One region of the Bacillus sp. BSL6 genome, then DNA from elsewhere that is predicted to be linked to it. Evidence: predicted binding sites of a transcription regulator. Region 1 holds the regulator's gene; the other holds the start of a gene.
The links. Region 1 encodes Rex, which represses fermentation and respiration genes when NADH is low (regulators of the CRP and FNR family bind a similar motif). Its sites were predicted from a motif close to TTGTGAAATATTTCACAA; they were not measured.

Region 1 (4,887 bases):
TAATACAGTTGCAGTTGTTGTTCCGTCACCAGCTACATCATTTGTTTTGCTAGCAACTTCTGCTACTAATTTCGCACCCATGTTTTCGAATGCATCTTCTAATTCAATTTCTTTTGCGATTGTTACACCGTCATTTGTAATAAGTGGTGAACCGAATTTTTTCTCAAGAACAACGTTACGACCTTTTGGTCCAAGCGTTACTTTTACTGCATTTGCAAGAGTGTCGACACCGCGAAGCATCGAACGACGTGCTTCTTCACTAAATTTAATATCTTTTGCCATAATAATTGACCCCCTTGGATTTTTTAAGATTTATATAATTAACCGATAACTGCTAAAATGTCACTTTCACGTAAAATCAAGTAGTCTGTACCTTCATATTTCACTTCAGTACCTGCATATTTTGAGAAGATGATAAGATCACCTGCTGCTACCTCTAAAGCAACACGCTCACCATTTTCAAGCACTCGACCAGTACCTACTGCAATAACTTTACCCTCTTGTGGTTTTTCTTTTGCTGTGTCTGGTAATACAATACCACTTGCTGTTTTTTCTTCCGCTTGAACAAGCTCAATTACAACGCGATCACCTAATGGCTTTAGCATGAACAATAACCTCCTCATTTTGTTATGTAAATTTTATTTATTAGCACTCAAGTCACCCGAGTGCTAACACACTTATAATAATAAATAATCTCAATTTCTTTTGCAAGTAAAAAAATCATAATTTTTTCGCAAATTACGCTATAAATTTTTCTATATAGAGTTCCTCTTCTTCTACCTTTACTATATGAATCGTTGTTTCCACTACTCGTATGTTACAATATGAAAGGACACCCTAAGTTGTTTTCGCTACACACACAACTTTCTCCTGTCTTCTATTATAATTTCAAATAAGGATTTACAAAAAAAACATAATTTAAGTAAGGTTTATATCGTAGGTAGCATATTTACATGTTATCCTACCTTATCTCATACACTAGAGTTAGAAAGGATGGTTAAACCATTTGAAAAAACAATATTGGTGGGTTATCGTTACATACATTTTAATGCAGTTATCATCAATTGCTGGATTACCACTTCTCCTGAAAACTGGGCTTTATGATAACAGGGGATTCACTAGGGAAGAGAAATTTCAACTCATAACTGGTCACTGGGCAATCATTAGCTTCTTTATTGCATTATGTATCGTACTTTGGTTACTTAGAACAGATATTCGCGACAGACATTTAGATACAAAGCGTTCTACTGTTCCAGCTACGATTGGTTGGATTTTTATCGGGTTCTTCTTAGCATTTTTCTCGCAAAGTATTGCTGGTATGATTGAAATGTATGTATTAGGTATTAAACCTGGATCTGAAAATACAGCGAGACTTATGGATATCGCAAGAACGACACCTTGGTTCCTTATCGTCATCTCTATAATAGGACCTATTTTGGAAGAAATCGTATTTAGAAAAATTTTATTTGGTACACTTTATAAGAAGTTTAACTTCTTTATTGCCGCTATCATTAGTTCCCTTGTATTTGCGGCGATTCATTTTGATTTTACTCACTTATTGGTATACACTGCTATGGGGCTCGTATTCGCCTTCTTATATGTAAAAACGAAGCGTATTATCGTTCCAATCGCAGCGCATGTTGCAATGAATACATTAGTTGCAATTGCTCAAGTTTTAGTGAGTAACGAACAAATTCAAGAAATGATTAAAGAAGCTGAAAAAATGCAAGGCTTTATCGGAGGATTTTTAGTATGAGAAACTCACCATTGTTCATGGCTGCATTGTACTTCCTTCTAGGATGTATCTTTACACGCTTCGCCATTACGAACGTAACAGATACAATTTGGAATATATGGACAATACTATTTGCAGTTATGGCAACGATTGATTTTAATTTGGCACTTCGCCTTATCTTAGTTAAATTCACAAAGAAAAAACAATAATAAAACGCAGAGGTCGCTTCCTCTGCGTTTTATTGTGGATAATTCTTCAAAAAGTAAACTAATGTTTGTAACTCTACTGCTAAATCAATATGATGAATTCTTATATTGTCTGACACATTTAATCGTGCTGGTGTGAAATTCAAAATACCATGCACGTTTGTTTCTGCCAATCTATCAGCTACAGATTGTGCTACTGTAGCGGGTACTGTTAATATTGCCACTTGTATATCAGATGATAAACGTTCTTCTAATTCATCTAAGTGATATACAGGAATGCCTCCGATTTCTGTTCCAACTTTCTCTTCACTAATATCAAACGCCATTTCAATTTTTGTATTATTGTTTTTCGTGAAATTATAATGTAAGAAAGCGGTCCCTAAATTACCTACTCCAATAAGCGCTACACGTGTTATATCATCTTGGTCGAGTGTTTCACGGAAAAATGATAATAAATAATTTACGTTATATCCATATCCTTTTTTCCCTAATGCTCCAAAGTATGAGAAATCTCTTCGAATCGTTGCGGAATCAACCTTTACCGCTTCACTTAATTCGGCTGATGAAACACGTTGCTTACCAGACAAAGATAAGTTTTGGATAAATCGATAGTATAGAGGCAATCTCTTAGCAGTGGCTTGTGGAATTTTCTGCTGCTCCATATAACCTCTCCTCTCTTCCTATCTTTATTCATATGCTTTAATCAAATACAGAAGTTTAGCACTTATTAAATTCCTTGTATAATAGAAAGAAGAAGTATTCTCTCTGTATTTTAAACTATACACTATTTTTAGTATGATTGAGAAATATAAACATGGCAAAGTTAAGAAATTATTTGAGGTGAAAACATTGATTTTATTACAAGTAAACGCGCTTTCGAAATTATACGGTGCAGAAACGATTCTTTCAAATATAAAATTAGAAGTTCAAACGAAAGATCGTATCGCATTAGTCGGACGAAATGGCGCTGGAAAATCTACATTATTAAAAATAATAGCGGGTGAGCTATCTCATGATGGTGGAGAAATTATAAAACCGAAAGATGTCTCAATTGGATATTTAGCTCAAAATACCGGTTTAGAAACATCTTTAACAATTTGGGATGAAATGCTAACCGTCTTTACACACTTGCAGCAAATGGAGATAAAACTTCGAAGGCTAGAGCAAGAGATGGGAAAAGAAGAAAACTTTTCAAACGAGGCTACATATGAAAGATTATTAGCTGATTATGACCAATTACAATTAGATTATAAAGATCAAGGTGGCTATCAGTACGAAGCAGATATCCGTTCGATTTTAAGTGGTCTTGGCTTCCCAGTTGAAACGCACCAGACGACGATTTCGACATTAAGCGGTGGACAAAAAACACGATTAGCTCTCGGTAAATTATTATTAACAAAACCAGACTTACTTATTTTGGACGAGCCTACAAACCATTTAGACATAGAAACATTAACATGGCTTGAACAATATTTACAAGGTTATCCTGGGGCAATACTAATCGTTTCCCATGACCGTTATTTCTTAGATAAACTTGTTACACAAGTATATGAAATTTCGAATAAAGAAAGTAGACGATTTGTTGGTAACTACAGTAAATATTTAGACTTAAAATCAGCACTATACGAGCAAGAAATGAAACGTTATGAAAAACAACAAGATGAGATTGCTAAGCTAGAGGACTTCGTTCAAAAAAATATAGCTCGTGCATCTACGACAAAACGTGCGCAAAGCCGCCGTAAACAATTAGACCGTATGGAATTATTAACAAGACCATTAGGGGATTCTAAGTCAGCTTCCTTCCACTTCGATATTGAAAAACAAAGTGGAAATGATGTTTTACAAGTAAAGGACGCAACTATCGGCTATGATAAGGATCCAATTATTGAACATGTAACAATGCGCTTAACTCGCGGAGATAGTGTTGCTTTAGTTGGTCCAAATGGAATTGGGAAATCCACATTATTAAAATCCATTGTGAATAAGTTACCACTATTACATGGTGAGGTTTCTTTCGGATCTAATGTCTCTGTTGGTTATTATGATCAGGAACAAGCTAATTTAACATCTTCTAAGCGAGTTTTAAATGAGCTATGGGATGAATATCCACTGCAACCTGAAAAAGAAATTCGCACGATATTAGGTAACTTCTTATTCACAGGAGATGATGTATTAAAGCCAGTATCTTCTCTTAGCGGTGGACAAAAAGCTCGTTTAGCTCTTGCCAAACTTATGATGCAAAAATCGAATTTATTAATTCTCGATGAGCCTACAAACCATCTTGATTTAAATAGTAAAGAGATTTTGGAGAATGCTTTAATTGATTATCCTGGTACCCTTCTCTTTGTATCTCATGACCGCTACTTTATTAATCGTGTAACGACGACCGTTGTTGAGTTATCAACAGAAGGTGCACAGGAATATTTAGGGGACTACGATTACTACGTTGAAAAGAAAAATGAGATGATTGAACGTGCTGAATTTGAACAACAAGAACAGCAAGAAAATCAGGCACCTGTTCAAAAAACTGTAGCTCCAGAAAAATTAAATTATCTCGAAGAAAAAGAGCGCAAAAAGTTGGAGCGTCAACGTACTCGAAAAATCGAAGAACTAGAACAAAATATTGTACAATTTGAAGAAGAAATTGCTACGTTAGAAGATCAACTTTGCTTACCAGAAATATATGCAGATTATGAAAAGGCTAGTGAAATTACAACGAAAAAGCAAACACTACAAGAACAACTTGATGCTTGTATGGCAGAATGGGAAGAATTGCATTTATAAGAGTATAAATAAGAAGGATGTCTCATCAGTCGGGATTTTTGACGATGAGACATCCTTCTTATCTTCTAGCCATGGTCAACCTCTATTGCATAAACGATTCGACACGAGGTATCGATTTGCCGACAAGGTTTGACAATATTAGCCTCCCTTATAATAAGGGCA
Region 2 (4,887 bases), on a different contig from region 1:
ACAAGCTTTTTCTTCTCTAATCGTACGAGGATGGTATAGACCGTTCCTTCCACCACTTCGGTAAACCCAAGATCATTCAGGTGGCGAGTAATCTCATAACCATACGTTTCACGGCGACTAATGATTTCCAGCACACACCCTTCCAGTGAACCTTTCAACATTTCAGTTAAATTTTCCATGTTCTGATCCTCCTTTACCCCCTATTCTGTCTGACTTATATTCAGTATTACAGAGTACTAAGGCGAATTTTTACTGAATAGCTTTTGAGTAAAACTACACTATTCAGTATTACTTATTACAACTACATTGTATGACTAAGTAGCGGTACATGTCAACTGATTTTCAAATTTCTTCTAAAATCCGCTATTACCTATTATTTAGTGAAAAGTTTTTTAAGAAACAACACTACTCAGTATCACCTATTACAACTACATTGTATGACTGAGTAGTTGTAAATGTCAACTCGATTTTTATATTTTTCTAAAATCAACTACTACCCACCCCGCTAAGAAAAGAAAATACCCCAAAACAATAATTCTATATTTTTGTTTTGGGGCGCTATAAGCTAGCTCTTCTTCTGAATAAGACCAATCATCCTCTTGTTACGATAACATCATATCCATATCTTCTGCTGCAGTTGTAATTAATTTCAAACCGAATGTTTCTTGTAATACATCGAGCACGCCAGCTGAAATAAATTCAGGTGCCTTTGGACCGATGCGAATATCTTGAATTCCAAGACTAAATAGCCCAAGCAAAATAGCAACCGCTTTTTGTTCAAACCAAGATAAGACAATGCTTACTGGCAATTCATTCACTTCGCATTGGAAAGCATCAGCTAAAGCAGCCGCTATTTTCACTGTAGAAATGGAATTATTACATTGTCCTAAGTCGATGTAGCGCGGAATCTCGGTACCAGGTACAACGCCGTAATCCACATCATTGAAGCGGAACTTTCCGCAAGAAGTCGTTAAAATCACTGTTTCAGGCGGAAGTGACGTTGCTAATTCATGATAATATTCCCCGCCTTTTCCTGGTGCATCACAACCTGCGATGACAAAGAAACGCTTAATCTTTCCTTCTTTTACTGCCTCAATAATTTCTGGAGCTAATGATAAGACTGTATTATGATGAAACCCTGTTACTAACTGTTCATCCGACTCCATATGTACTTCTGGAAGTTCTAGCGCTTTTTGAATCAATGGTGCAAAATTATCATTTTCAATTTTTTGTACACCCTCTAAGCCGGCAATATCATATGAAAAGAATCGATCAGAGTATGATCCTTTAATTGGCATAACACAGTTCGTTGTCGCTAATATGGCACCTGTAAATTTTTCAAAAAGGCGTCTTTGATCATACCATGCCTTACCGATGTTTCCTTTTAAATGTTTATATTTTTTCAGCTGCGGATATCCGTGTGCTGGTAACATTTCCGAATGCGTATAAATATTAATTTCTTTTCCTTCTGTTTGTTTTAATAATTCTTCTAACGCAAATAAATTATGGCCTGTAACTACAATAGCTTTACCTTCTACACGGTTTTGTGTAATTTGAACAGGCTCTGGGACACCAAAATGATTCGTATGTGCCTCATCTAGCAACTCCATTACCCGTAAAGCTGATTTCCCAACTTTCATAGCCATATCAACATGTTCTTGTTCATTAAAGTTAGAATTGGTTAATGTCATATACAATGCTTCTTGCGTTGTAGCATCTACAAAAGCATCCGTATACCCTAGCTGAGCAGCATGTGTGCGATAAGCTGCAATTCCTTTTAACCCAAACACAATCGTATCTTGTAAACTCGCAATCGTTTCATTCTTGCCACAAACACCCATTACTTTACATCCGCCTGTTGGGGTTTGCTCACATTGATAACAAAACATATCATCCCACCCTCTCCCAATCATTAATTACACCCTAAGCATAATATCCATTGAAAAAAAGTGATGTGATATCAATCACAATAATATATAAGAATTTGTGACAGTTCATATTGTTGACATAATATTTTTACTATATCCTGGCATTCATACTTGCACATGATTTATTTGCATCATATATCGGTGCACTTTTAAGGAATACAAATATCATATCCACCTAACATTTCACAAAATTTTCCTTACTGATGGTACAATTAAAGTTATGGAGGGATAATATGATGGTTTACTACGGAACACTGTTTCTTATACTCGGTATTGCAGTATTTCTGTTTATTATGGCTGGGTCACGAAAAATTAGAAATAAAAATCTTTCATTCGTATTGATCGCTTTAGGGATAAATATACTTGTAAGCCCAATGGCACTTTTTATAGGTGGGATGGCGACGGATTCTCCATATAGTACTGCACTTGATTTTTGGAAAGGATTTTTCTTTATTCAAGGAATACCTCTTTTCTTACTACTTATAGCTTTCGTTTGGTGGCTTATTCGCCCGCCAAAAGTAATAGCTCCAACGAGTATTGAAAAAGACCTTGAACAAAATAGTAAAAGCACTAAGAAAAAAAGAACACGAGGTCGTCCAATTACTGCCTTACGTATTGTAATTCCAATTATTTTAGTAGTAGGCTGTTTGTCTTACATTTTGTATTTACAGGACATTACACTTAAAAAAAGTCATTCTCCAAATAATAAAAATACGATTAAAGTAGTGAAAATAGATTCAGACTCTTCTCATGGTTCCTCTCCCGTCAGAATTAAATACGGCTTATGGGAACATTTTGACATAAGTATTGCAAATGAGGGAGAACGTCTCGATTCCTCAAACGTTTTCGTAGATTGGAAAAACGATTATGAAGCAACGATAACACTGCGAGGCAAAGAATCCGTACCTGAAGTTGTGGAATTTAATGTATCAAATAAATCTAATGGTCCTGTTTTTAAGAAGGTACAAAAAGTGGTCAGTTCCTTTACCTTTCAAAAAAGTGAATCTCCAAATTTAATAAATATTATCGAGCTTAGAGAAACAATAAAATCAAAAGGACCAAGTCCCAGTTCAACTGTAAGAATCTATTATGGGAAAAGAGGTAGCATTTTAGAAAAATATAAAGAGGTCACTCTTAAGGAAATGTATACGACAGATAACTTTAATATCAATTGGAGAAACGATGAACAAGTACAGGTAGAAGTATTAGAGGAAAATGTAGTAACAGCTACCATCGTGATTGATTTGTCAAAATGAATTTATTTTTCACATGTTATAACTGTGTTCTATCCGGCACACGAGAGATACATAGCATTTATAAATGAATAGATTTACAGACATGATGAACCGCCCCTTTCTTTACAATACATTTACATTACCTTAACATTGTTTACATTATTTATATGATATATTTATATAGAATCTACTTAATAAATTTCATGTACATTGTTATCTTTATAATCTCTGATTTAATTGGTAAGAGATTATGTTATATTTTTTATACCAGGGGTGAATGAGGATGACTGAAACTTTAAAAACACTTATTATGCTTGATGCTACTTACGTTGTTATCGCAATTATGACGGTACTGGTATTTGTATACTTGGAATTAAAATCTCAGTAACGTATGCGGACTTCGCATTTAAATATAGTTAGAAGAAAGCGAGGAGAAAATTATTTCTCCTCTCTTTTGTATTTCTACAATTTCTTATTTTAATAAATCTAATGTATGTAAAAGTAATCCCCTGTCCCCTACTTCTCCATGACCAGGTACTACCAAATTTATATTTCTATATCGCTTCAGCACATTCTCAATTGATGTGGACCATTCATTTACGTACGCATCCGCAACGTTTCCTAAATCTTTGGCATCTGCAGATTTTACTAAACAACCTCCAGCTAAAATGTTATATTGCGGTAACCACACGACGATATTATCTTCTGTATGTCCCTTCCCTGGATAAAATGTTTCTACTTTCATATTTCCAAACTTCAAATTCGTAATGGTTTGTAAGTCTCCAAGTGGTTCTTCATATCCATTTTTCTTTGCTAGTTCCGCAGTCAATGCTGTACTATGCGCTTTAATGCCTCTTTCTTTCAATGTTTTCATTCCACCAATTCGATCAGCGTGTGCATGTGTAATAATGACATCTGTTACGCGCTTCTTAAATTTCTTTTCTACTCCTAATGTCAAAATCTTAGTTCCTATCATTATAATTGGACACGTTATAATCGCTGCTTATGTAAACACACGTATGGTGCATTGAAAAAAGATCACCCACATGGATGATCTTTTTATAATTTATCAACATATTGCTTCGCTTCTAGTAAAGAAAAGCCAAAAGCTTCTCTTACTCTCTTAACTGCTGTAACTGTTTTTCCTTCTTCCATAAGCTGACGCAACTCTTTATTAATCTCAGGTTCTCTATCTATAATTTCCATTTCTTTCGTAATTAGCTGTAATCTATCTTCCATTCGCTTTAAACGCACATCCGTTTTCTTTTCAATTTTGTTTAACTTTTCAACGATATAAATAAACCCAAAGATCGCTATCGGTATGATCATCCAAAACTCCATGAATATCCCTCCTCATTAGCTTTCATTTGTTTTATTTCACTAACTTATGTAAATTTTACCATTAAACACATTTAATGTATAATAGTAATATACAACACTGTTGATAAACCTTTTATTTCAGGGGGACACTTTATAAAAAGATTTTTTAAGACGTTACTACAATTTGTAGTTCTTTCAATTACACTACATGTATTATTTGATATCGTTGGCTGGCTTGTTTTCAATGCGCCAATTCAAAACAAAGTAAGCATTATTTCCTTACTAACAGCCACATGGCTTATGTACATGTACCGAGACAAATTTTTTAAAGCATTCACTTCGAATTAACTAAAAAAACTTCATCGATAAAAGATGAAGTTTTTTCTTTTCTATCATTCTCTCTA

Region 2: hcp (hydroxylamine reductase) is a predicted target of Rex. The motif match lies at 1,953-1,970, and genes of this name have one in related genera.

The regions. Positions count from the first base shown of each region.
Region 1 is NZ_JAVGCW010000019.1:7,692-12,578, forward strand. It holds gene groL (chaperonin GroEL) at 1-282, opposite strand, end outside; gene groES (co-chaperone GroES) at 321-605, opposite strand; gene RCJ96_RS27040 (CPBP family intramembrane glutamic endopeptidase) at 1,007-1,756, shown strand; gene RCJ96_RS27045 (YdiK family protein) at 1,753-1,944, shown strand; gene RCJ96_RS27050 (redox-sensing transcriptional repressor Rex) at 1,974-2,603, opposite strand; gene RCJ96_RS27055 (ABC-F family ATP-binding cassette domain-containing protein) at 2,791-4,725, shown strand.
Region 2 is NZ_JAVGCW010000005.1:286,598-291,484, forward strand. It holds gene RCJ96_RS18255 (PadR family transcriptional regulator) at 1-179, opposite strand, end outside; gene hcp (hydroxylamine reductase) at 603-1,889, opposite strand; gene RCJ96_RS18265 (hypothetical protein) at 2,132-3,184, shown strand; partial or broken gene bla (subclass B1 metallo-beta-lactamase) at 3,636-4,112, opposite strand; partial or broken gene RCJ96_RS18275 (DUF3784 domain-containing protein) at 4,102-4,194, shown strand; gene RCJ96_RS18280 (hypothetical protein) at 4,223-4,504, opposite strand; gene RCJ96_RS18285 (hypothetical protein) at 4,637-4,831, shown strand.